DNA from 3 places in the Streptomyces sp. NPDC006529 genome. Region 3 is predicted to be linked to each of the others. Evidence: riboswitches for the same ligand, from Rfam matches in the RefSeq annotation. Region 3 holds a riboswitch; each other region holds the start of a gene.
What was found. A riboswitch is a leader RNA that binds a small molecule or an ion and turns the genes downstream of it on or off. The one in region 3 is predicted to bind cobalamin.
Positions count from the first base shown of each region.

Region 1: linked by a shared signal. The riboswitch ahead of ABZY31_RS21025 (ABC transporter substrate-binding protein) and the one ahead of cobN (cobaltochelatase subunit CobN) in region 3 are both predicted to bind cobalamin.
Region 2: linked by a shared signal. The riboswitch ahead of ABZY31_RS24900 (ribonucleoside-diphosphate reductase subunit alpha) and the one ahead of cobN (cobaltochelatase subunit CobN) in region 3 are both predicted to bind cobalamin.

Region 1 covers NZ_JBEXPB010000030.1:61,653-68,476, forward strand. The annotation lists gene ABZY31_RS21005 (sigma-70 family RNA polymerase sigma factor) at 1-1,063, opposite strand, end outside; gene ABZY31_RS21010 (glycoside hydrolase family 18 protein) at 1,320-2,651, opposite strand; gene ABZY31_RS21015 (hypothetical protein) at 2,845-3,441, opposite strand; tRNA gene ABZY31_RS21020 (tRNA-Trp) at 3,584-3,656, shown strand; cobalamin riboswitch at 3,753-3,883, shown strand; gene ABZY31_RS21025 (ABC transporter substrate-binding protein) at 3,920-4,948, shown strand; gene ABZY31_RS21030 (iron ABC transporter permease) at 4,945-5,973, shown strand; gene ABZY31_RS21035 (ABC transporter ATP-binding protein) at 5,970-6,758, shown strand; gene ABZY31_RS21040 (VOC family protein) at 6,814-6,824, opposite strand, start outside.
Region 2 covers NZ_JBEXPB010000043.1:6,453-13,276, forward strand. The annotation lists gene ABZY31_RS24890 (carbon starvation CstA family protein) at 1-1,871, shown strand, start outside; gene ABZY31_RS24895 (YbdD/YjiX family protein) at 1,868-2,065, shown strand; cobalamin riboswitch at 2,375-2,524, shown strand; gene ABZY31_RS24900 (ribonucleoside-diphosphate reductase subunit alpha) at 2,688-5,072, shown strand; gene ABZY31_RS24905 (ribonucleotide-diphosphate reductase subunit beta) at 5,072-6,100, shown strand; gene ABZY31_RS24910 (hypothetical protein) at 6,296-6,421, shown strand; gene def (peptide deformylase) at 6,504-6,824, opposite strand, start outside.
Region 3 covers NZ_JBEXPB010000005.1:207,145-213,968, forward strand. The annotation lists gene cobN (cobaltochelatase subunit CobN) at 1-1,569, opposite strand, end outside; cobalamin riboswitch at 1,602-1,765, opposite strand; gene cobG (precorrin-3B synthase) at 2,533-3,942, shown strand; gene ABZY31_RS06930 (precorrin-8X methylmutase) at 3,951-4,598, shown strand; gene ABZY31_RS06935 (precorrin-2 C(20)-methyltransferase) at 4,595-6,160, shown strand; gene ABZY31_RS06940 (cobalt-precorrin-6A reductase) at 6,222-6,824, opposite strand, start outside.

The sequences.
Region 1 (6,824 bases), on a different contig from region 3:
CCCCCGTCGTGGAGAGCGCGGCCAGCGGCGCGCCGGGAGCGGCGGCGGTCGTCCCGGTCTCGCCCGAGCCGGGCAGCGCGCCCCCGAGGTACAGCGCCCCACCACCGGCCATACAGGCAACGACCACACCGCCCGCGATGACCCTGCGGCGCGTGCGCCGCCGCTTGCGGGACGCACCGCGGCCCGCGTCATGGCGCGCACCGGCCGCGTGCGCCCCCGGGCCCTTCGCGGCGCCGGGGGAGGGAGCGTCGTACGCGAACGCGGCCGCAGCCGTGCTCGCCTGGCGGACCGCGGCCAGCACCGCCGCCGACACGGGGACCAGCGCCAGCCCGGCCAGCAGCCCCTCCGCCGGGACGAGGCCGTTCCACAGGCCCGCGCAGCGCACGCACTCCCGCGCGTGCCGTGCTATTCGCTTGCGCCACAGCGCCGACGGCAGCCCGTCCCAGCCGGCCGCCACGGCGCGCAGGGCCTCACACGGCGGCTGGGCGTCCAGCGCCCGCTCGACCACCCGCGCGGACTCCAGCTGCGCCTTCATCCGCTGCACGCGGACCGCGGTGTGCTGCGGGGACAGCTCCAGCGCCGCCGCGACCTCCGCTCGGGTGAGTTCCCCCGCGCACTCCAGCCACCACAGCGACAGCAGCGCCCGGTCGTCCGGCTCCAGCCAGCGCGTGGCCCGTGCCGTCTCGCGCCGCTGCCCGGTGAGGTTCAGCTGGACGACGGTCAGGTCCACGAAATCGGCGCCGGGGTCGGCCAGTTCCCGCGCCGCCTCCAGCCCGCTCGCGTCGGGTCCGGTGCTGCGGGCCTGCCAGTGCGCCCGTACCCGGTTCATCGCGATCGCCACCAGCCACGACCGGAAGCTCTCGTCGGAGCGCAGCCCGCCCAGGCCGTCGAGGGCGCGCAGCATGGTGTCCTGGACCACGTCGTCCACGTCCACGGAGCCGTTCAGGGCCCGGCCGACGATGTTGTAGACGAGCGGCAGGTGCGCGCCGACGAGTTCGTCCTGCGCCCCCGGATCGCCCGCGCGGGCGGCCGACACCAGCGCTGCGATGTGCTGAGTACTCATGTGATGATCCCTGTCCGTACCGGCGGTCGATGGTGCCCAATACCTGGGAGACCGCCGAGCGGGGCCCCGATAACACTTATCGGTGAGCACTCTCTCGCACAAGGGGGCGGGGGGCGCACGGGGGGCCGATGGAAGGGGCCGACGGAGGGACCCCGGGGCCGGCCGCGCGGCCGGTCGGGGGACCCCCTCCCGGGGCGGGGGCCGGTGCCGGACGGGTGTCGGTTCGCGCCACCCGGGGCCCCCGCCGGCCGTCGGGTCAGTGGCCGCGCAGCCCCCGGTCCACGGCCGTCATCAGCTCGCCGTCCGCCGTGTCGCCGTCCAGCGACCAGAACATCGCGCCGCCGAGGCCGTGCTCGCGGATGTACGCCGTCTTGGTGCGCAGCACCTGCGGGTCGTCGTAGGTCCACAGCGTCGTGCCGTCGAAGAGCCACGCGCTGCCCGCCCGGCGGTCCCGGTGCAGGGTGTACGCGCCGGAGTCGGCCAGTTTCCTCAGCGCCTTGTAGTCCTCGTACCCGGCGGACCACGTCGCGGGCGCCGGGCCCGTCGCCGGGCGGCCCATGCCGTCGCCGCCGCCGGTGACCCCGGTCCAGCCCTGACCGTAGAACGGCATGCCCATGACCAACTTGCCCGCGGGTGCCCCGCGCCGCAGCCACGCGTCCACCGTCCCGTCGACGCTGAAGTCGTTCCGCGCGTACAGGGCCGACTGCTGGGCGGTGGTCTTCTCGCCGGAGACGTGGAAGTCGTAACCCTGGAGCGTGACGAAGTCCAGGTTCCGCATGATCTTCGGGACCTCGAAGCCCGCGTCGATCTTGGCGGGGGCGGTCGGGACGAAGGCGGTCAGCTGGTACTTCTTCTTCTGGGTCCGCCCGTAGGCGTCGAGCTGGGTACGGAACTCCTGGACCAGCGCCGTGAAGTTGCGCCTGTCCTCCGGGCGGTGGGTGGTGTCGGTGTCCCCGGCCGACCCCGGCCACTCCCAGTCGAGGTCGATCCCGTCGAAGAGGCCCGCGGCCGCGCCCGCGCCGCCGCGGGCACCGTCCTGCGGCAGATTGCCCTTGATGTAGAGGTCGATGCAGGACGCGACGAGCGCCTTGCGCGAGGCGGGGGTCCGGGCGGCGTCCGAGAAGTGCGTGGACCAGCTCCAACCGCCCAGGGAAATCTGTGCCTTGAGGCCCGGATGCCGGGCCTTCAGCTCGCGCAGCTGGTTGAAATTGCCGGCGAGCGGCTGGTCCCAGGTGTCGGCCACGCCGTCGACCGAGCCCGCGGCGTCGAGCGGACGGCCGTAGTCCGCCCAGGCGTCGGCCTCGCCGGGGACGTTGCCGGTGAAGCACGTGCCGTCCGCGCCGATGTTGCCGAAGGCGTAGTTGACGTGGGTGAGCTTGGCGGCGGCGCCGCTCGTTTCGAGGTTCTTGACCTGGAAGTCGCGTCCGTAGACGCCCCATTGGGTGAAGTATCCGACGCGGTGGTAGGCGCGTCCGTGACCGGAGCCGCCCTCGGAAGGGGCGGTGGCGGCTCCTGCGGCGGGCGCGACGGCCGCCAGGAGGGACAGGGAACAGGCGGCGGCCAGCCTGCCGAGCGTACTGCGGCGCATGGGCTTCCTTTGCGGATGCGGGGAGTGGTGCTCCTGAGCCGTGCTGTGCGCGTGCTGTGCATCCGGAAGCTATTGGTCTGGACCAGGGCGGTCAAGGGGGCGGGCGGCCGATGTGGTCAAGGGTGCGGGTGGCGGACGTGTCACGGGGGCAGGTGTCGTACGTGCCGCGGGGTCGGGCGGCCGACGGTCCGGCTCAGGACAGGCTCCACTGGCCGATGTCGTCGGCGGACCCGCTGTTCAGTGCGAACTGCACGGCCGAGGCGCGGGCGTCCTGCGGCAGTTCGAAGGTGACGCAGCCGGTGGCGGAGTCGCCGGGCGCCAGGGACCGTCCTTCGGTGAACTCGGCCCCGGCCGTCGTCGGCAACGCCACGCCGGAATAGCGCTCACCGTCGGCGTCCAGGAGGTACGAGCCGCTGCGCGGCGGGTCGGCGTAGGCGGCCGTACCGGTGTTGAGCAGGCGGAACTCGACCGCGACGAGGCGCCCGGCCGGATCCCGCAGGGCGTGCGCGGCGCGCGGGGCCGCCGGGTCGGTCACGGCGACGAGGGTGACGTCGAGCAGCTCGCCCGGGCGGTTGCCGCGGAGCGAGATGGTCTCGCCGGTGGGGTCGGTGGCGGTCGTCGCCACGGGCCCGCTGACGGTGGTTGCCCCGGGCCCGGCGGCGGCCGTCGCCATGGGGCCGGCGGCCGTCGTCGCGGGTCCGACGGCCGTCGTCCCCGGCCCGGCGCCGAGACCGAGCAGGACCGGTACGGCGAGCGCGAGGGTGGCCAGGGGGGACCGGAGACGGCGCACGGCGGGACCTCCTCGGGCACGGGACACCTCCACCATCCGTCTCCTCCTCCCGCCCCGCCACCCGCGCGGTTCCCACGGGCCCGACCACATCGTGGAAGTGATTGGATCATCCGCCCGCCGCGTGCGAAGCTGGTGTCACCGGAGGGGCGTAGCTCAGTTGGTAGAGCGTTGGTCTCCAAAACCAAATGCCGTAGGTTCGAGTCCTGCCGCCCCTGCACGAAGAAGATCCGCCACAGCCCAGGTGGGAGCCCGCTCCCCCTGGGCTTTCGCGTGGTGCCGACGCGCCCCGCCGATGGCCCGGGCGCGGCCGGTCTGGCAGACTCGGCCGGGTTACCCGGGCGGCGCGGACCAGGAAACCGGTGTGAAACCGGTACGGTCCCGCCACTGTGACCGGGCCCTCGCGGCCCGGGAGTCAGACACTGACGCGCCGCCTCTTCACTTCGACCAGGGGACGAGGATCCCCCGGAGAGGCTTCGCCATGCCGCGTTTCCGCGCCGCCCTGCGCGCGCTCAGCCCGCTCGCCGCCCTGGCGCTCCTGATACCGCTCGCCGCCTGCGCCGCCACCCCGGACGAAGGGGCCCGCGACGGCGTCGCGCCGGACGGAACCACCCGGTCGGCGGCCGCCCCCGGGAGCGGGGGATTCCCGTACACCGTGACCAACTGCGGTGTGACGACGACGTACAAGGCCCCGCCCCGCCGCGCCGTCGCCATGAACCAGCACGCCACCGAATTGCTGCTCGCCCTCGGCCTCGGGGACCGGATGGCGGGCACCGCCTACCTCGACGACGCCGTCCTGCCCGCCTACCGGCCGGCCTACGACAAGATCAAGGTGCTGGCGAAGGAGTACCCCTCGAAGGAGCTGCTCCTCGGCGCCGACCCCGACTTCGTCTACGGCGGCTACTCCAGCGCCTTCGACGCCGCGCAGGGCCGCGACCGCGCCGCGTTGGGCAAGAGCGGCATCAACACCCGGCTCAGCGTGGAGTACTGCACCCCGGGACCGGTCCGGTTCGAGCAGCTGAAGACCGAGATCACCGAAGTCGCCCGCACCTTCGGCGTGCCCGAGCGGGGCGCGAGGCTGATCGAGGACGAGCAGCGCCGCATCGACGCGGTGACCGCCCGCGTCAAGGACAAGGCGCGCCCGAACGTCTTCGTCTACGACTCCGGCGAGGCCGCCGCCTTCACCTCGGGCGGCAACGGCATCGGCAACGAGATCGTCTCCCTCGCGGGCGGAAGGAACGTGTTCGCCGACCTCAAGGACACCTTCGGCGACGTGTCCTGGGAGAAGGTCATCGAACGCGAGCCCGACACCGTGCTGATCTACGACTACGGCGGGACGAGCGTCGAAGCGAAGAAGCAGCGTCTGGTGAACGATCCGGCCCTCGCGCGGGTTCCCGCGATCAGGGACCGCCGTTTCGTCGTCCTTCCGCTGTCCTCCGCCGTCCTCGGGGTCCGCGTCGCCGACGCCGTCACATCCCTGGCCGGCCAGCTGCACCCCGACGCCGCGTGACGGCGGACCGCCGCCGGGCCCCCCTCGTCCTCGTCCTCCTCGCCCTCGCGCTGGTCGGCGGCGCGGTGGCGGGCCTGGCCCTGGGGCCGGTGCGGATCGCTCCCGGCCGGGTGCTGGACATCGTCCTGGCCGGACCGCGTCCCGGCGCCTTCGCCTCCATCGTGTGGGACGTGCGGATGCCGCGCGTGCTGCTCGCCATGGCCGTCGGAGCCGGGCTGGCCGTCACGGGCGCCGTGCTGCAGGCCCTCGTACGCAACCAGCTGGCCGATCCGTTCCTGCTCGGCGCGTCCTCCGGCGCCTCGGCGGGCGCCGTGGCCGTCATCGTGCTCGGCCTCGGGGCGGGCGTCGCGACCAGTGTCACCCTGCCCCTCGCCGCCTTCGCCGGGTCGCTCGGCGCCCTCGTCACGGTGTACGCCCTCGCCCGGCGCGGCGGCGCCATGACCACCGGGCGGCTGATCCTCGCCGGCGTCGCGGTCCAGTACGTGCTCTCCGCGCTGACCAGCCTCGCTCTGGTCCTCTCGGCCCGGGCGGAGCAGGTCCGGTCCATCCTCTTCTGGACGCTCGGCGGTCTCGGCGGGGCGCGCTGGGACCAACTGGCCGTGGCCGCCGTGGTCCTGGCGGTGGGGACCGGACTGCTGCTCGCCCTCGCCCGACCGCTCGACCTGCTGCTCGCGGGGGAGGAGGACGCGCGCACCCTGGGACTCGACACCGGACGCTTCCGGGCCGCCGCCTTCGTGCTGGCCTCCCTCGTCATCGGGGTGCTGGTCGCCTTCAGCGGCGCGATCGGGTTCGTCGGGCTGATGGTTCCCCATGCGGCCCGGATGGTCGTGGGAGCCGGGCACCGGGCACTGCTGCCGGTGGCCGCGCTGGGCGGGGCCGTGTTCCTGACGCTGGCCGACCTGGTCGCCCGTACCGCCGCCGCGCCCGAGGAGATACCGGTCGGCGTCGTCACCGCGCTGATCGGCGGGCCGTTCTTCCTGTGGATGCTGCGGCGTTCCGGCCGCTCCGAGGGGGTGGCCGGATGACGGCGCCGGTGACCTCCGCGCCGCTGGAACTGCGGGCCGAGGCCGTACGTTACGAGGTCGACGGGAACACCCTGCTGCGCGGCATCGACCTCACCGCCCGCCCCGGTGAGACGGTCGGCGTGGTCGGTCCCAACGGCAGCGGCAAGACCACCTTGCTGCGCTGCGTCTACGGCACCTTGCGGCCCACCGCAGGCCGGGTGCTCCTGGACGGCGTGGACGCGGCCACGCTGGGCGTCAAGGAGCGGGCCCGGCGGGTGGCGGTCGTGCCGCAGGACGCGAGCGGCACCTTCGGGCTGACCGTGCGCGAGGTGGTGGCCATGGGGCGTGGTCCGCACAAGCGGTTCTGGGAACAGGACGGGCCGGCTGACGCCCGGCGCGTCACCGCAGCGCTGGCGACGGTCGGCGCCGAGGCCCTGGCCGCCCGCCGCTTCGACGAACTGTCCGGCGGCGAGCGCCAGCGTGCGCTGGTGGCCCGCGCCCTCGTCCAGGACCCCGCCCTGCTCGCGCTCGACGAGCCCACCAACCACCTCGACATCCGCTACCAGTTGGACGTCCTCCGCCTGGTCCGGGACCTGCCCGCCACGGCCTTACTGGTCCTGCACGACCTGAACCTCGCCGCGTCCTTCTGCGACCGGCTGTACGTCCTGGACGCGGGCCGCGCGGTGGCCTCGGGGCCGCCGGGCGAGGTGTTGACGGAGGAACTCCTGGCCGAGGTGTACGGCGTGCGCACGCGCATCCAGGTCCACCCGACGACGGGGGCGCCGCACATCGTCTATCTGCCGTGAGCGGGCGGTCCGGGCGGGTCCGGGGACGGCCGTCCCCGGACCGGCCCGGCGCGGTTTACTTCGGGG
Region 2 (6,824 bases), on a different contig from region 3:
TCGCAGGCGCCGGCCCGCTGGTCGGCCCGGTGCTCGCCTCGCAGATGGGGTACCTGCCGGGCACCATCTGGATCGTCGCGGGCGTGATCTTCGCGGGCGCGGTCCAGGACATGGTGACCCTGTTCTTCTCCACCCGGCGCAACGGCCGTTCGCTCGGCCAGATGGCCCGGGACGAGATCGGCCCCGTCGGCGGCGCGGCCGCGCTGGTCGCGGTCTTCATGATCATGATCATCCTGCTGGCGGTCCTCGCCCTGGTCATCGTCAACGCGCTGGCGGACTCCCCCTGGGGCGTCTTCTCCATCGGCATGACCATCCCGATCGCCCTCTTCATGGGCTTCTACCTGCGGGTGCTGCGCCCGGGCCGGATCACCGAGGTCTCGCTCATCGGCGTCGCCCTGCTGCTGCTCGCCATCGTCGCGGGCGGCTGGGTCGCCGACTCCTCCCTCGCCGACGTCTTCACGCTCGACAAGGAGACGCTGGTCATCTGGATGGTCGGGTACGGCTTCCTCGCCTCGGTGCTGCCGGTGTGGATGCTGCTCGCCCCGCGCGACTACCTCTCCACCTTCATGAAGGTCGGCACCATCGCGCTGATGGCCGTGGGCGTGGTCATCGCCCTGCCGACGCTGAAGATGCCCGCCGTCACCGACTTCGCCACCCGCGGCGACGGACCGGTCTTCGCCGGCTCGATGTTCCCCTTCGTCTTCATCACCATCGCGTGCGGGGCGCTGTCCGGCTTCCACGCGCTGGTCTCCTCCGGCACCACCCCGAAGATGATCCAGAAGGAGACCCAGGTCCGGGTCATCGGCTACGGCGCCATGCTGACCGAGTCCTTCGTCGCGATCATGGCGGTCATCGCCGCCTGCATCATCGAGCCGGGCCTCTTCTTCGCGGTGAACGCCCCCAGCGGCCGGATCGGCACCACCGCCCTGGAGGCCTCCCAGGCGATCGGCGGCCTCGGCTTCTCGATCACCCCGGACGCGCTGACCCAGGCGGCCAAGGACATCGGCGAGACCAGCCTGCTCTCCCGCACGGGTGGCGCGCCGACCTTCGCACTCGGGATGTCGGAGATCTTCTCGTCCGTGGTCGGCGGGACCGCGATGAAGGCGTTCTGGTACCACTTCGCCATCATGTTCGAGGCCCTCTTCATCCTGACCACGGTCGACGCGGGCACCCGGGTCGGCCGGTTCATGCTCCAGGACACCCTGGGCAACCTGCACAAGTCCTTCAAGGACGTCAGCTGGAAGCCGGGCGTCTGGTTCGCCAGCGCGGTCGTCGTCGGCGGCTGGGGCTACTTCCTGTGGGTCGGCGTGAAGGACCCGCTGGGCGGCATCAACCAGCTCTTCCCGCTCTTCGGCATCGCGAACCAGCTGCTCGCCGCCGTCGCCCTCGCCGTCTGCACCACGCTGCTGGTGAAGTCGGGCCGGCTCAAGTGGGCCTGGGTGACCGCGGTCCCGCTGGCCTGGGACGTGGCCGTGACGCTCACCGCCAGCTACCAGAAGATCTTCTCCGACGACGCGACGATCGGCTTCTTCGCCCAGCGCGACAAGTACCTGGCCGGGATCGAGGCGGGCAAGGTGCTCAAGCCCGCCAAGACCATGGACCAGATGCACACCGTGGTCACCAACGCCACGGTCGACGGGGTCCTCTCCGCGGTCTTCGCGCTCCTGATCGTCATCGTCCTGCTGGACGCGCTGCGGACCTGCCTGAAGGCCGTCCGCGACCCGGGGAGCGCGGAGCTCTCCGAGGTCCCGTGGTCGGAGTCGAAGATCATCGCTCCGGCCGGCCTGATCCCGACGGCCGCCGAGAAGGCGGAACTGGCCGCCGCGGGTCTGGACTCGGGCGGCGGCCGGGTCAAGGAACCGGTGGCGTGAGCGCCGTCCGGGCGGCGCTGGGCCGGATCCGGTTCTACGTCCGCGAGTTCTCGGGCGAGAGCGCCTACGAGCGGTACGTCGCCCATGCGCGCTCCCACGACCCGCACGCCGAGGTGCCCACCCGCAGGGCCTTCGAGCGGGCCCGCACCGACGCCCGCGAGGCGGACCCCCGCGAGGGCTTCCGCTGCTGCTGAGGAGCCACCGCGAACCGGAGGCCGCCGGATTCCCCGACCGGGAACCCGGCGGCCTCTCGCGTGGGACGGGCCGTCGGCGGCGGGGTCCCGGTCGCCGGCCTCCGGCCGCCCCCACGGCCTCGCCGGGGGACCTGTCCGAGCCCGCCGGAGGGACCGCCGAGGGGCCCTGCCGGGGGCCACGGGGCCTGCGGGAGCCGCCGGACCAGCCGGGCCCCGGAGGGTGCCGGGGCGCCCGTACCGGCCGTCCTCGCGCCGCCGCATCGGATGGAGTTGTAGCCGCGCCGACACAACATGTGGGGGTCGCGCAACGAGCGGCCCCCACATGTATGCTCGTGCTCGCTGTCGCCGCAGGGGAATCCGGTGCGAATCCGGAACTGTCCCGCAACGGTATGAACTGCACCCAACCACCCATTGGTGCTGCCGCAAGTCCGAGGACCTGCCGACAGTGCGCCCGGACCGACCGGTCCGGACGCCGATACGTCCGGGCCTCGCGGTTGGGCCGGTGGACGCCGTGTGGAGACGCGCCGAGCCCTGCCCCGGGCCCGCACGTCCGTGCCCGCCCGGCAGCCCCCTCGCCCCGCCCCGTGAGTCGTCCGGAGCCGAGCGAGGGAGAGCCCCCCACGTGACCATCGCGCCTGCCGCACCGCGCGCCGAGTCCGCCCAGCCCGAGGCCACCGAGGGTCCCGGCGCCGCGCTGCTGCGCACCCTCACCGACCTCACCGCCGACCTGGCCGACACCGACCCCGGCCGGGTCGCCGCCGCCGCGCTGCGGGGCCGCAGCTCCGTGGCCGACGAGGCCGAACTGCGCGGCCTGGCCACCGAGGCGGCCGCCGGCCTGATCTCGGAGGACCCGGCGTACTCCCGGCTGGCCGCCCGTCTGCTGACGCTGACGATCGCGGAAGAGGCCGCGGGCCAGGGGGCCACCTCCTTCTCGGCGTCCGTCGCAGTCGGTCACCGCGAGGGCCTGATCGCGGAGCGCACCGCCGCGTTCGTCGCCACGCACGCGACCCGGTTGGACGCGCTCGTCGAGCACGCGGCCGCCGAGGGCGCCGACGACCGCTTCGGCTTCTTCGGTCTGCGCACCCTGCACAGCCGCTACCTGCTGCGCCACCCGATCACCCGCCAGGTCGTGGAGACCCCGCAGTACTTCATGCTGCGCGTGGCCTGCGGCCTCGCCGCGGACGAGAGCGTCCAGGCCGTCGAGGAAGTGGCCTCGCTGTACCGGCTGATGAGCCGCCTCGACTACCTGCCCTCCTCCCCCACGCTCTTCAACTCCGGCACCCGGCACCCGCAGATGTCCTCGTGCTACCTGCTTGACTCTCCGCTCGACGAGCTGGACTCGATCTACGACCGCTACCACCAGGTCGCGCGCCTCTCCAAGCACGCCGGCGGCATCGGCCTCTCGTACTCCCGCATCCGCGCCCGCGGTTCGCTGATCCGCGGCACCAACGGGCACTCCAACGGCATCGTGCCGTTCCTCAAGACCCTCGACGCCTCCGTCGCCGCCGTGAACCAGGGCGGCCGCCGCAAGGGCGCCGCCGCCGTCTACCTGGAGACCTGGCACGCGGACATCGAGGAGTTCCTGGAGCTCCGCGACAACACCGGTGAGGACCAGCGCCGCACCCACAACCTGAACCTCGCCCACTGGGTGCCGGACGAGTTCATGCGCCGCGTGAACGCCGACGCCGACTGGTCGCTGTTCTCCCCGGCCGACGTGCCGGAGCTGGTCGACCTGTGGGGCGACGACTTCGACGCCGCCTACCGCAAGGCCGAGGCGGACGGCCTGGCCCGCAAGACCATGCCCGCCCGCGACCTGTACGGCCGGATGATGCGCACCCTCGCGCAGACCGGCCAGGGCTGGATGACCTTCAAGGACGCCTCCAACCGCACGGCCAACCAGACCGCCGAGCCGGGCACCGTCGTCCACTCCTCGAACCTGTGCACCGAGATCATCGAGGTCACCAACGACGGCGAGACCGCCGTCTGCAACCTCGGCTCGGTCAACCTCGGCGCGTTCGTCCTCGCCGAGACCGGTGAGATCGACTGGGAGCGGCTGGACGAGACCGTCCGCACCGCCGTGACCTTCCTCGACCGCGTGGTGGACATCAACTTCTACCCGACCGAGCAGGCCGGGCGTTCCAACGCCCGCTGGCGTCCGGTGGGTCTGGGCGCGATGGGCCTCCAGGACGTCTTCTTCAAGCTGAAGCTGCCCTTCGACTCCCCCGAGGCGAAGGCGCTGTCCACCAAGCTCTCCGAGCGCATCATGCTGGCCGCGTACGAGGCCTCCTGCGACCTCGCCGAGCGCAGCGGCCCGCTGCCGGCCTGGGAGCAGACCCGCACCGCCCGCGGCGTCCTGCACCCGGACCACTACGCGACCGAGCTGAACTGGCCGGAGCGCTGGGACGCGCTGCGCGCCCGGATCGCCGAGACCGGCATGCGCAACTCGCTGCTCCTCGCGATCGCCCCGACCGCGACGATCGCCTCGATCGCGGGCGTGTACGAGTGCATCGAGCCGCAGGTCTCCAACCTCTTCAAGCGCGAGACCCTCAGCGGTGAGTTCCTCCAGGTCAACGCCTACCTGGTGGCCGAGCTGAAGAAGCTCGGCGTCTGGGACGCGCAGACCCGCGAGGCGCTGCGCGAGGCCAGCGGTTCGGTGCAGGGCTTCGGCTGGATCCCCGCCGAAGTGCGCGCGCTGTACCGCACGGCGTGGGAGATCCCGCAGCGCGCCCTGATCGACATGGCGGCGGCCCGTACGCCGTACCTCGACCAGTCGCAGTCGCTGAACCTGTTCCTGGAGACGCCGACCATCGGGAAGTTGTCCTCGATGTACGCGTACGCCTGGAAGCAGGGCCTGAAGACCACGTACTACCTGCGCTCGCGCCCGGCGACGAAGATCGCCCGCGCCGCGCAGGCCGCCACCCCGGTGGCGCTCCCGCAGGCCGACGCCGACGCCGAGGCGCTCGCCTGCTCCCTTGAGAACCCCGAGTCATGCGAGGCCTGCCAGTAATGAGTTCCCCCCACAAGAGCGCGGCCGAGAAGAACCTGCTCGACCCGGGCTTCGAGCTGACCCTGCGTCCCATGCGCTACCCGGACTTCTACGAGCGCTACCGGGACGCGATCAAGAACACCTGGACCGTCGAGGAGGTCGACCTCCACTCGGACGTCGCCGACCTGGCGAAGCTGACGCCCGGTGAGCAGCACATGATCGGCCGCCTCGTCGCGTTCTTCGCGACGGGTGACTCGATCGTCTCGAACAACCTCGTGCTGACCCTGTACAAGCACATCAACTCGCCCGAGGCGCGGCTGTACCTGTCGCGCCAGCTGTTCGAGGAGGCCGTGCACGTCCAGTTCTACCTGACGCTGCTCGACACCTACCTCCCCGATCCGGACGACCGCGCGGCGGCCTTCGACGCGGTCGAGGAGATCCCCTCGATCCGCGAGAAGGCGCAGTTCTGCTTCAAGTGGATCAACGAGGTGGAGAAGCTGGAGCGGCTGGAGACGCAGGCCGACCGCCGCCGCTTCCTGCTGAACCTGATCTGCTTCGCGGCGTGCATCGAGGGCCTGTTCTTCTACGGCGCCTTCGCCTACGTCTACTGGTTCCGCTCGCGCGGTCTGCTGCACGGTCTGGCGACCGGCACCAACTGGGTGTTCCGGGACGAGACCATGCACATGAACTTCGCCTTCGAGGTCGTGGACACGGTCCGCAAGGAGGAGCCGGAGCTGTTCGACGACGCGCTCCAGCAGCAGGTCGTCGACATGCTGAAGGAGGCCGTCGACGCCGAGCTGCAGTTCGGCCGCGACCTGTGCGGCGACGGCCTGCCGGGCATGAACACCGAGTCGATGCGCGCGTACCTGGAGTGCGTCGCGGACCAGCGCCTGGTCCGCCTCGGCTTCGCGCCGGTCTACGGCGCCCAGAACCCGTTCTCCTTCATGGAGCTCCAGGGCGTCCAGGAGCTGACCAACTTCTTCGAGCGCCGCCCGTCGGCCTACCAGGTCGCGGTCGAGGGCACCGTCGACCTGGACGAGGACTTCTAGGACGAGGACGCCCGGTCCGCCGCCCGCGGCTCCGGCCGGGCCCCGCACCCCGCGGGGCCTGACCGGATTCCGCCGGTCGTTTGGCCCGTTCCACCCCCACCCGTCAACGCAGGCTGACGTACGGTGGGGGCCACCCGGCCAGAGCCCGCCGCACAGCGCTCCGGCCGGCCCCGCAGTCGACCCACAGGGGTTTCCATGTCTCGTACGCTCCGCATGCTCACGGCCCTCGCCTTCACCGCCCTGATGCTCGGCGGTACGGCGGCCACCGCCTCCGCCACGGACACCGGCTGGACGATCATCGGCCACGGGTCGCGCGGCTGACCCGTCCGCCGCACGTGCGAAGGCCCCGCTCCTCTTCCCGGAGCGGGGCCTCGCGCGGTTGCCTCGTACTGCCTTACGGGTCCTACGGGTTGGGCACCGTCTCGTAGCGCGGGGTGCCCTCTTCCATCTGGCGCAGCGCGTCCTTGCGGTCGCGCTTGGACAGCCGGTCGATGTACAGGTACCCGTACAGGTGGTCCGTCTCGTGCTGGAGGCAGCGCGCGAAGTAGCCGGTGCCGCGCACCTTGATCGGGTTGCCCTGGGCGTCCTGGCCCTCGACCTCGGCGTAGTCGGGGCGGGCGAGGGAGGCGTAGGCGGTCGGGACCGACAGGCAGCCCTCGTTCGAGTCGTCCAGCACGCGCGATGCGGCGGGCAGTTCGACCAGCCTCGGGTTCACCACGACACC
Region 3 (6,824 bases):
GGCGCCGAAACCGCCGTCCTCGGCCGCGGCCTGGATCCAGCGGTAGGCGGCGAGGTAGTGGTGCGAGGGCGGGAGGTCCGGGTCGTGGTAGATCGCGATCGGGTTCTCGCCGAAGCCGCGCGGCGGCTGGATGAGGATGAGCAGGTTCCCGCGGCGCAGCGCCGCCAGCACGATGTCGCCGTCGGGGTCGCCGCCGGCCGCGGTGCGCGAGCGGTCCAGGAACATGTTGCCGGGCGCCTGCCCCCAGTGCTCCTCGACGCCTTCGCGCAGCTCGCCGGGGAGCGTGGCGTACCAGCGGCGGTAGTCGGCGGCCGGGATCCGGACCGGGTTGCGGGCCAGCTGCTCCTCGGTGAGCCAGTCCTGGTCGTGGCCGCCGGCCTCGATCAGCGCGCGGATCAGCTCGTCCCCGTCGCCGGAGACCAGACCGGGGATCTCCTCGGCCGGGCCGAAGTCGTAGCCCTCCGCGATCAGGCGGCGCAGCAGTGCGACGGCGCTGGCGGGGGTGTCGAGACCGACGGCGTTGCCGATGCGGGAGTGCTTGGTGGGGTACGCGGAGAGGACGAGCGCGATCCGCTTCTCGGCGTTCGGGGTGTGCCGCAGCCGGGCGTGGCGTACGGCGATGCCCGCGACGCGGGCGGCCCGCTCGGGATCGGCGACGTACGCCGGGAGGCCGTCCTCGTCGATCTCCTTGAAGGAGAACGGGACGGTGATCAGCCGGCCGTCGAACTCCGGTACCGCGACCTGGCTGGCCGAGTCGAGCGGGGACAGGCCCTCGTCGCTCTCCTGCCACGTCTCGCGGGAACCGGTCAGGCACAGCGCCTGCAGGATCGGTACGTCGAGGGCGGCGAGCGCGCCCGCGTCCCACGACTCGTCGTCGCCGCCCGCCGAGGCCTCGGCGGGGCGGGTGCCGCCCGCCGCCAGGACCGTGGTCACGATGGCGTCCGCCGTCGCCAGCTCCGCGAGCAGTTCCGGCTCGGGGGAGCGCAGCGAGGAGACGTACAGCGGCACGGGCACGCCGCCCGCGTCCACCACGGCGTCCGCGAGGCCGTGCACGAAGGCGGTGTTGCCGCTCATGTGGTGGGCGCGGTAGTAGAGCACCGCGATCCGGGGGCCCGTGGCCGGCACCGCCGCGCGCTCCAGCCTGCCCCAGGTGGGCGCGGCCGCGGGCGGGTCGAAGCCGTGGCCGGTGAGCAGCACGGTGTCCGAGAGGAAGCGGGCCAGCTGCTCCAGGTTGGCCGGGCCGCCGTGCGCGAGGTAGGCGTGGGCCTCGGCCGCGATGCCGATGGGGACGGTGGAGGCCTCCATCAGCTGGGCGTCGGGGGCCTGTTCGCCGGTCAGGACGACGACCGGCCGGGGCTGGTCGGCGGCGAGGAGCAGGTCGAGCCCCTCCTGCCAGGCGCGCAGGCCGCCGAGGAGGCGTACGACGACCAGGTCCACGCCGTCGAGCAGCGCGGGGAGGTCGTCGAGGGGGAGCCGGGAAGGGTTCGCGAACCGGTACGGGACCGGGCCGTCGTCCGAGGCGCGGGCACTGAGCAGATCGGTGTCGGACGTCGACAGCAGCAGGATCATGCGGCGGCGGGCCTTCCTCGGGGTTTCCGCGCCCCGGGCAGTGAGGACGACGGGAGTTCCTGACTCACCCGGTGGCGCGGTGGGGCGCTGCCGGATTCACAGTGGCGGGACCGCGCCGGAATCGCACCGGGCTTCCTCCCATGTCGCCGTCCTCGGCGATGACGGGCCGAATGGCCCGTCGAGGGGCCATCTTAGGTGCCGGGGCGAGCGGATGGCAGGTGGGGGCGGTTCCCGGGGTGGATCGCTGGCGCGGGGCCGGGGTTTGGTGGTGCGGGGCCGGGTTTTGGCGGCGGGTGCGGGTCGTGGGGCCTGTGGTGTGCCCTCAATCGCCGGGCGGGCTGGATTTGGTTCGGGTGGTCGGGTGGCCGCGGGTGCTGGGCGGGCTGGGTGTGGCTGGGGGTGGGTGTGTGGCTGCGGGTGTTGGGCGGGCTGGGATTGGCAGGCGGGTGGGTCGTTGGGCCGGGGTGGTGGTGGCCTTGGCTGTGTTGGCGGGTGCGGGTGGTGGGGCCTCCGGCGGGCCCTCAAACGCCGGGCGGGCTGATTTTGGCGACCGGGGTGCCGGGCAGGCCGGATCGGACTGGGGTGGTTGTGTGGCCAGGGTGTGGGGGCTGGAATTGGCTGCGCCGGGATGCGGGCAAATTTCAGCCTCGCCGGCGTTTGAGGCGCCGCCGGAGGCTCCACATGGCGGCAGTCGCCAACGCACCGGCGGCTGACGGGCGCGCAGGCCCGGGCCGCGGGGCCGGCGGCATCTGGGCGTGCGCCGGGCCGGGTCGGTGGCATGGGGGCGTGCCGGGCCAGGCCGGGCCGGGTCGGTGGCATGCGGGCGTGCCGGGCCAGGTCGGGCCGGGGCGCGGCGACGGCATGCGGGCGGGCAGAGCCCGGGGCGGCGGGGCGTGGCCGGGGGGACGGGGCGTGGTGACGGACACAGGTCGGCGGGCGCCGATCGTGGGTATGCTCGCCGCCATGCCCCCGCCCTCTTCCGCCGCATCCCGGGACGAACCCGTCATACGGGACCGCGGCGACGCCTGCCCCGGCGCGCTGCGCTTGCACGCGGCGGACGACGGGCACCTCGCCCGGATCCGGATCCCCGGGGGTCTGCTCACGGCGGATGCCGCCGCCGCAGTGGCCGACGCCGCGGACCGGCTCGGCGACGGGCACCTCGACCTCACCTCGCGGGGCAACGCGCAGCTGCGCGGCCTCGGCGCGAGCTGCGGCGGCGAACTCGCCGCCCTGCTGACCGCCGCCGGACTGCTGCCCGCCGCAGCGGCCACCCACGAACGCGTCCGCAACATCGTCGCCTCGCCCCTCTCCGGGCTCGACCGGCAGGGTCGCCCCGACGTCACGCCGTGGGTCGGCGCGCTGGACCGGCTGCTGTGCGCGAGCGGGCCCGCGGCCGCGCTGTCCGGGCGCTTCCTCTTCGCCCTCGACGACGGACGCGGCGACGTGTCCTCGCTCGCACCCGACGTGCACGTGCTGGCCCTGAAGCGCGGAATGGCCGTGCTGTGGACGCACGATGACACCGACGCGGTCGCCGTGGGCCACCAGGACGCCCCCCGGGCGGCCCTGACGGTCGCCCGGTACTTCCTCGACGTGGTCCACGAAGCCGGCACCAAGGCCTGGCGGGTGAGCGAGCTTCCCGTCGAACAACGCCCGGAGTCCGGGGAGTTGCTCAAGCGGTTGCGGGAGCGGGGCATTTCGGCCGAGCGGGCCCACGGCTTCCGGCGCCGGACCGGACCCGGGCCCCGCCCGGGTCCGGTGGCGGGACTGGACCCGGACCACGTCGCCCTCTCGGTACTGGCCCCGCTGGGCCGGCTGACCAGCGCCCAGTGGCGCCTGCTCGCCGCCACGGCCACCGCCGCGGCCGGGACCCTGCGGCTCACGCCCTGGCGCGGGATCGTCGTTCCCGGTGTCCGCGCGGCCACGGCCGCCGACACCCTCGCCCGGCTCGCCGACGCCGGGCTGGTCACGGCGCCCGGCGACCCGTGGGAGAACGTGAGCGCCTGCACCGGGCGGCCCGGCTGCGCGAAGGCGCTGGCCGACGTACGGGCCGACGCCCGCGCGGTCGTGGCCCGTTCGGGCGCGGCGGGCGGACCGGACGCACCGGTCCCCGCGGCACCGGCACTGCCCGTGCACTGGTCCGGGTGCGAGCGGCGCTGCGGGCACCCGCGCGCCCGCGCCTGGGTGGACCTGGTCGCCGGGCCCCGGGGGTACGGCGTCACCGTGGCCGGCCCGCGCGCCGGGCACGCGGTGCGGGAGGACGTACCGGCCACCCCCGAGGACCTGACCGCCGCCCTCGCGGAAGCGGATGCGGAAGCCGCGTTCCACCAGCCCCACCCGACCCAGCACACCCAGCAGCCTCAGCGGCAGATGTAGTTGAAGAGATGAGCGAGTACACAGTGTTCGAGTACGAGAAGGACGGCGCCGCGATCTACCGCCAGTCCTTTGCCACGATCCGCGCCGAGGCGGACCTCGCCGGGCTGCCCGCCTCGGTGTCGCAGGTCGCCGTACGCATGATCCACGCGTGCGGGATGACCGACCTGACCAAGGATCTGGGGTACACGCCGGACGTGGTGCTGCGCGCCCGCGCCGCGCTGAACGCGGGGGCGCCCATCCTGTGCGACGTCCGCATGGTCGCCAGCGGGGTCACCCGCAAGCGGCTGCCCGCCGACAACGAGGTGATCTGCACCCTGTCGGACCCGGCCGTACCGGACCTGGCCGCGAAGATGGGCACCACGCGCAGCGCCGCCGCCCTCGAACTCTGGCGCAACCGCGACCTGTTGGAAGGCTCCGTGATCGCCGTCGGCAACGCGCCGACCGCCCTCTTCCGGCTGCTGGAGATGATCGAGGAAGGCGCGCCCCGTCCGGCCGCCGTCATCGGCGTGCCCGTCGGATTCATCGGCGCCGCCGAATCCAAGGACGCGCTCGCCGCCCACCCCTCGGGGCTGGACCACCTGATCGTCCGGGGGCGGCGCGGCGGCAGCGCCATCGCCGCCGCCGCCGTCAACGCGATCGCGAGCGAGGAAGAATGAGCGCCACCAGCGCCACCAGCGCGACGACCACCCCCGCCACCACCGGTGCCGCCGGTACGGGAGCCGCGGCCGGACGGCTCTACGGCGTGGGCCTCGGCCCCGGCGACCCCTCCCTGATGACCCTGCGGGCCGTTCAGGTGATCGCGGAGGCGGACGTCGTCGCCTACCACAGCGCCCGCCACGGACGTTCCATCGCCCGCTCGATCGCGGCCGCCCACCTGCGCGCGGACCACATCGAAGAGCCGCTGGTCTACCCGCTCACCACCGAGAGCACCGATCACCCCGGCGGCTACCAGGGAGCGATGGAGGAGTTCTACGAGGCCTCCGCCGCCCGGCTCGGCGCCCACCTCGACGCGGGCCGGACCGTGGCCGTGCTCGCCGAGGGCGACCCGCTCTTCTACGGCTCGTACATGCACATGCACAAGCGGCTCGCCGACCGGTACGCGACCGAGGTGATCCCCGGGGTCACCTCCGTCAGCGCCGCCGCCGCCCGCCTGCAGACCCCCCTCGTCGAGGGCGAGGAGGTGCTCACGATCCTGCCCGGCACGCTGCCCGAGGAAGAACTGACGGCCCGTCTGGCGGCCACCGACTCCGCCGTGGTGATGAAGCTCGGCCGCACCTTCCCCGCCGTGCGGCGGGCGATGGAAACGTCCGGGCGGCTGCCCGAGGCGCGCTACGTCGAGCGCGCGACGATGGCCGGGGAGCGCACCGGGATGCTCGCGGACACCGACCCCGAGACCGTGCCGTACTTCGCCGTGGCCGTGCTGCCGAGCCGGATCGGCAACCCCGGCTGCCGGCCCGCGCCCGCGCCGGGCGCCGTCGGCGAGGTCGTCGTCGTGGGCACCGGACCGGCCGGTCCCCTGTGGCTGACCCCGGAGACGAAGCGCGCGCTGGCCGACGCGGACGCGCTGGTCGGGTACACGACCTACCTCGACCGGGTGCCCGTACGGCCGGGCCAGGTCCGGCACGGCTCCGACAACAAGGTCGAGTTCGAGCGGGCCGAGTTCGCGCTCGACCTGGCCCGGCGCGGGCAGCGCGTCGCGGTGGTCTCCGGCGGCGACCCGGGCGTCTTCGCCATGGCCACGGCGGTCCTGGAAGTCGCCTCGCAGGACGAGCACGCGGACATTCCGGTCCGGGTGCTGCCCGGGGTCACCGCCGCCAACGCGGCCGCCGCGGCCGCGGGCGCGCCGCTCGGCCACGACTACGCCACGATCTCGCTGTCCGACCGGCTCAAGCCGTGGGAGGTCATCGCGCAGCGGCTGCACGCCGCGGCCGGAGCCGACTTGGTGATCGCCCTGTACAACCCCGGTTCGCGTAGCCGCACTTGGCAGGTCGGCAAGGCCCGCGAACTGCTGCTGGAGCACCGGGCGCCGGACACCCCGGTGGTGCTGGCCCGTGATGTGGGCGGCCCGGAGCAGTCCATCCGGATCGTGCGGCTCGCGGATCTGGACCCGGCGCAGGTGGACATGCGGACGCTGCTGCTGATCGGCTCGTCGCAGACGCGGGTGGTCCGGCGCGGGGACGGGCGGCAGATCGTCTGGACGCCGCGGCGCTACGGGTAGTCCCGGTTACGGGCGGGCCCCTGGGGTTCCGGGCGGCCCCGGGTCCCGGGCGGGGTCCGGGTCAGGCGTCCCGGGTGCGTGCGCGCACCCAGGTCGCCGCCGCCCGGGCCGACTCGGCGACCGGTACGCCCTGCGGGACCGGCGGGCGGTCGACCACGAGCACCGGGATGCCCGCCTCGCGGGCCGCCGTCAGCTTGGGGGCCGTCGCGGAGCCGCCGCTCGCCTTGGTCACCAGTACGTCGATCCGGTGCTCGCGGATCAGGGCGCGCTCGCCTTCGAGGCTGAACGGGCCCCGGTCCAGGAGGACTTCGGTCTGCCGGGGCAGCGGGGCGGTGGGGGCGTCCACGGAGCGGACCAGGAACCAGGTCGCGTCCAGGTGCGCGAAGGCGGCGAGGCCGGTGCGGCCCGTGGTCAGGAACGCGCGCCTCCCCAGGGCGGGGAGGGCGGCGGCGGCCGCGGCCAGGGTGGGGACGTGGTGCCAGTCGTCGCCGGGGGCCGGGGTCCAGGCGGGGCGGCGCAGGGCCAGCAGGGGGGTGCCGGTGGCTGCGCAGGCCGCTGCCGCGTTGAAGCTCATCCGCTCCGCGAAGGGGTGCGTGGCGTCCACGACGGCGTCCACGGCGTGGCTGCGCAGCCAGTCGGCCAGGCCTTCGGGGCCGCCGAAGCC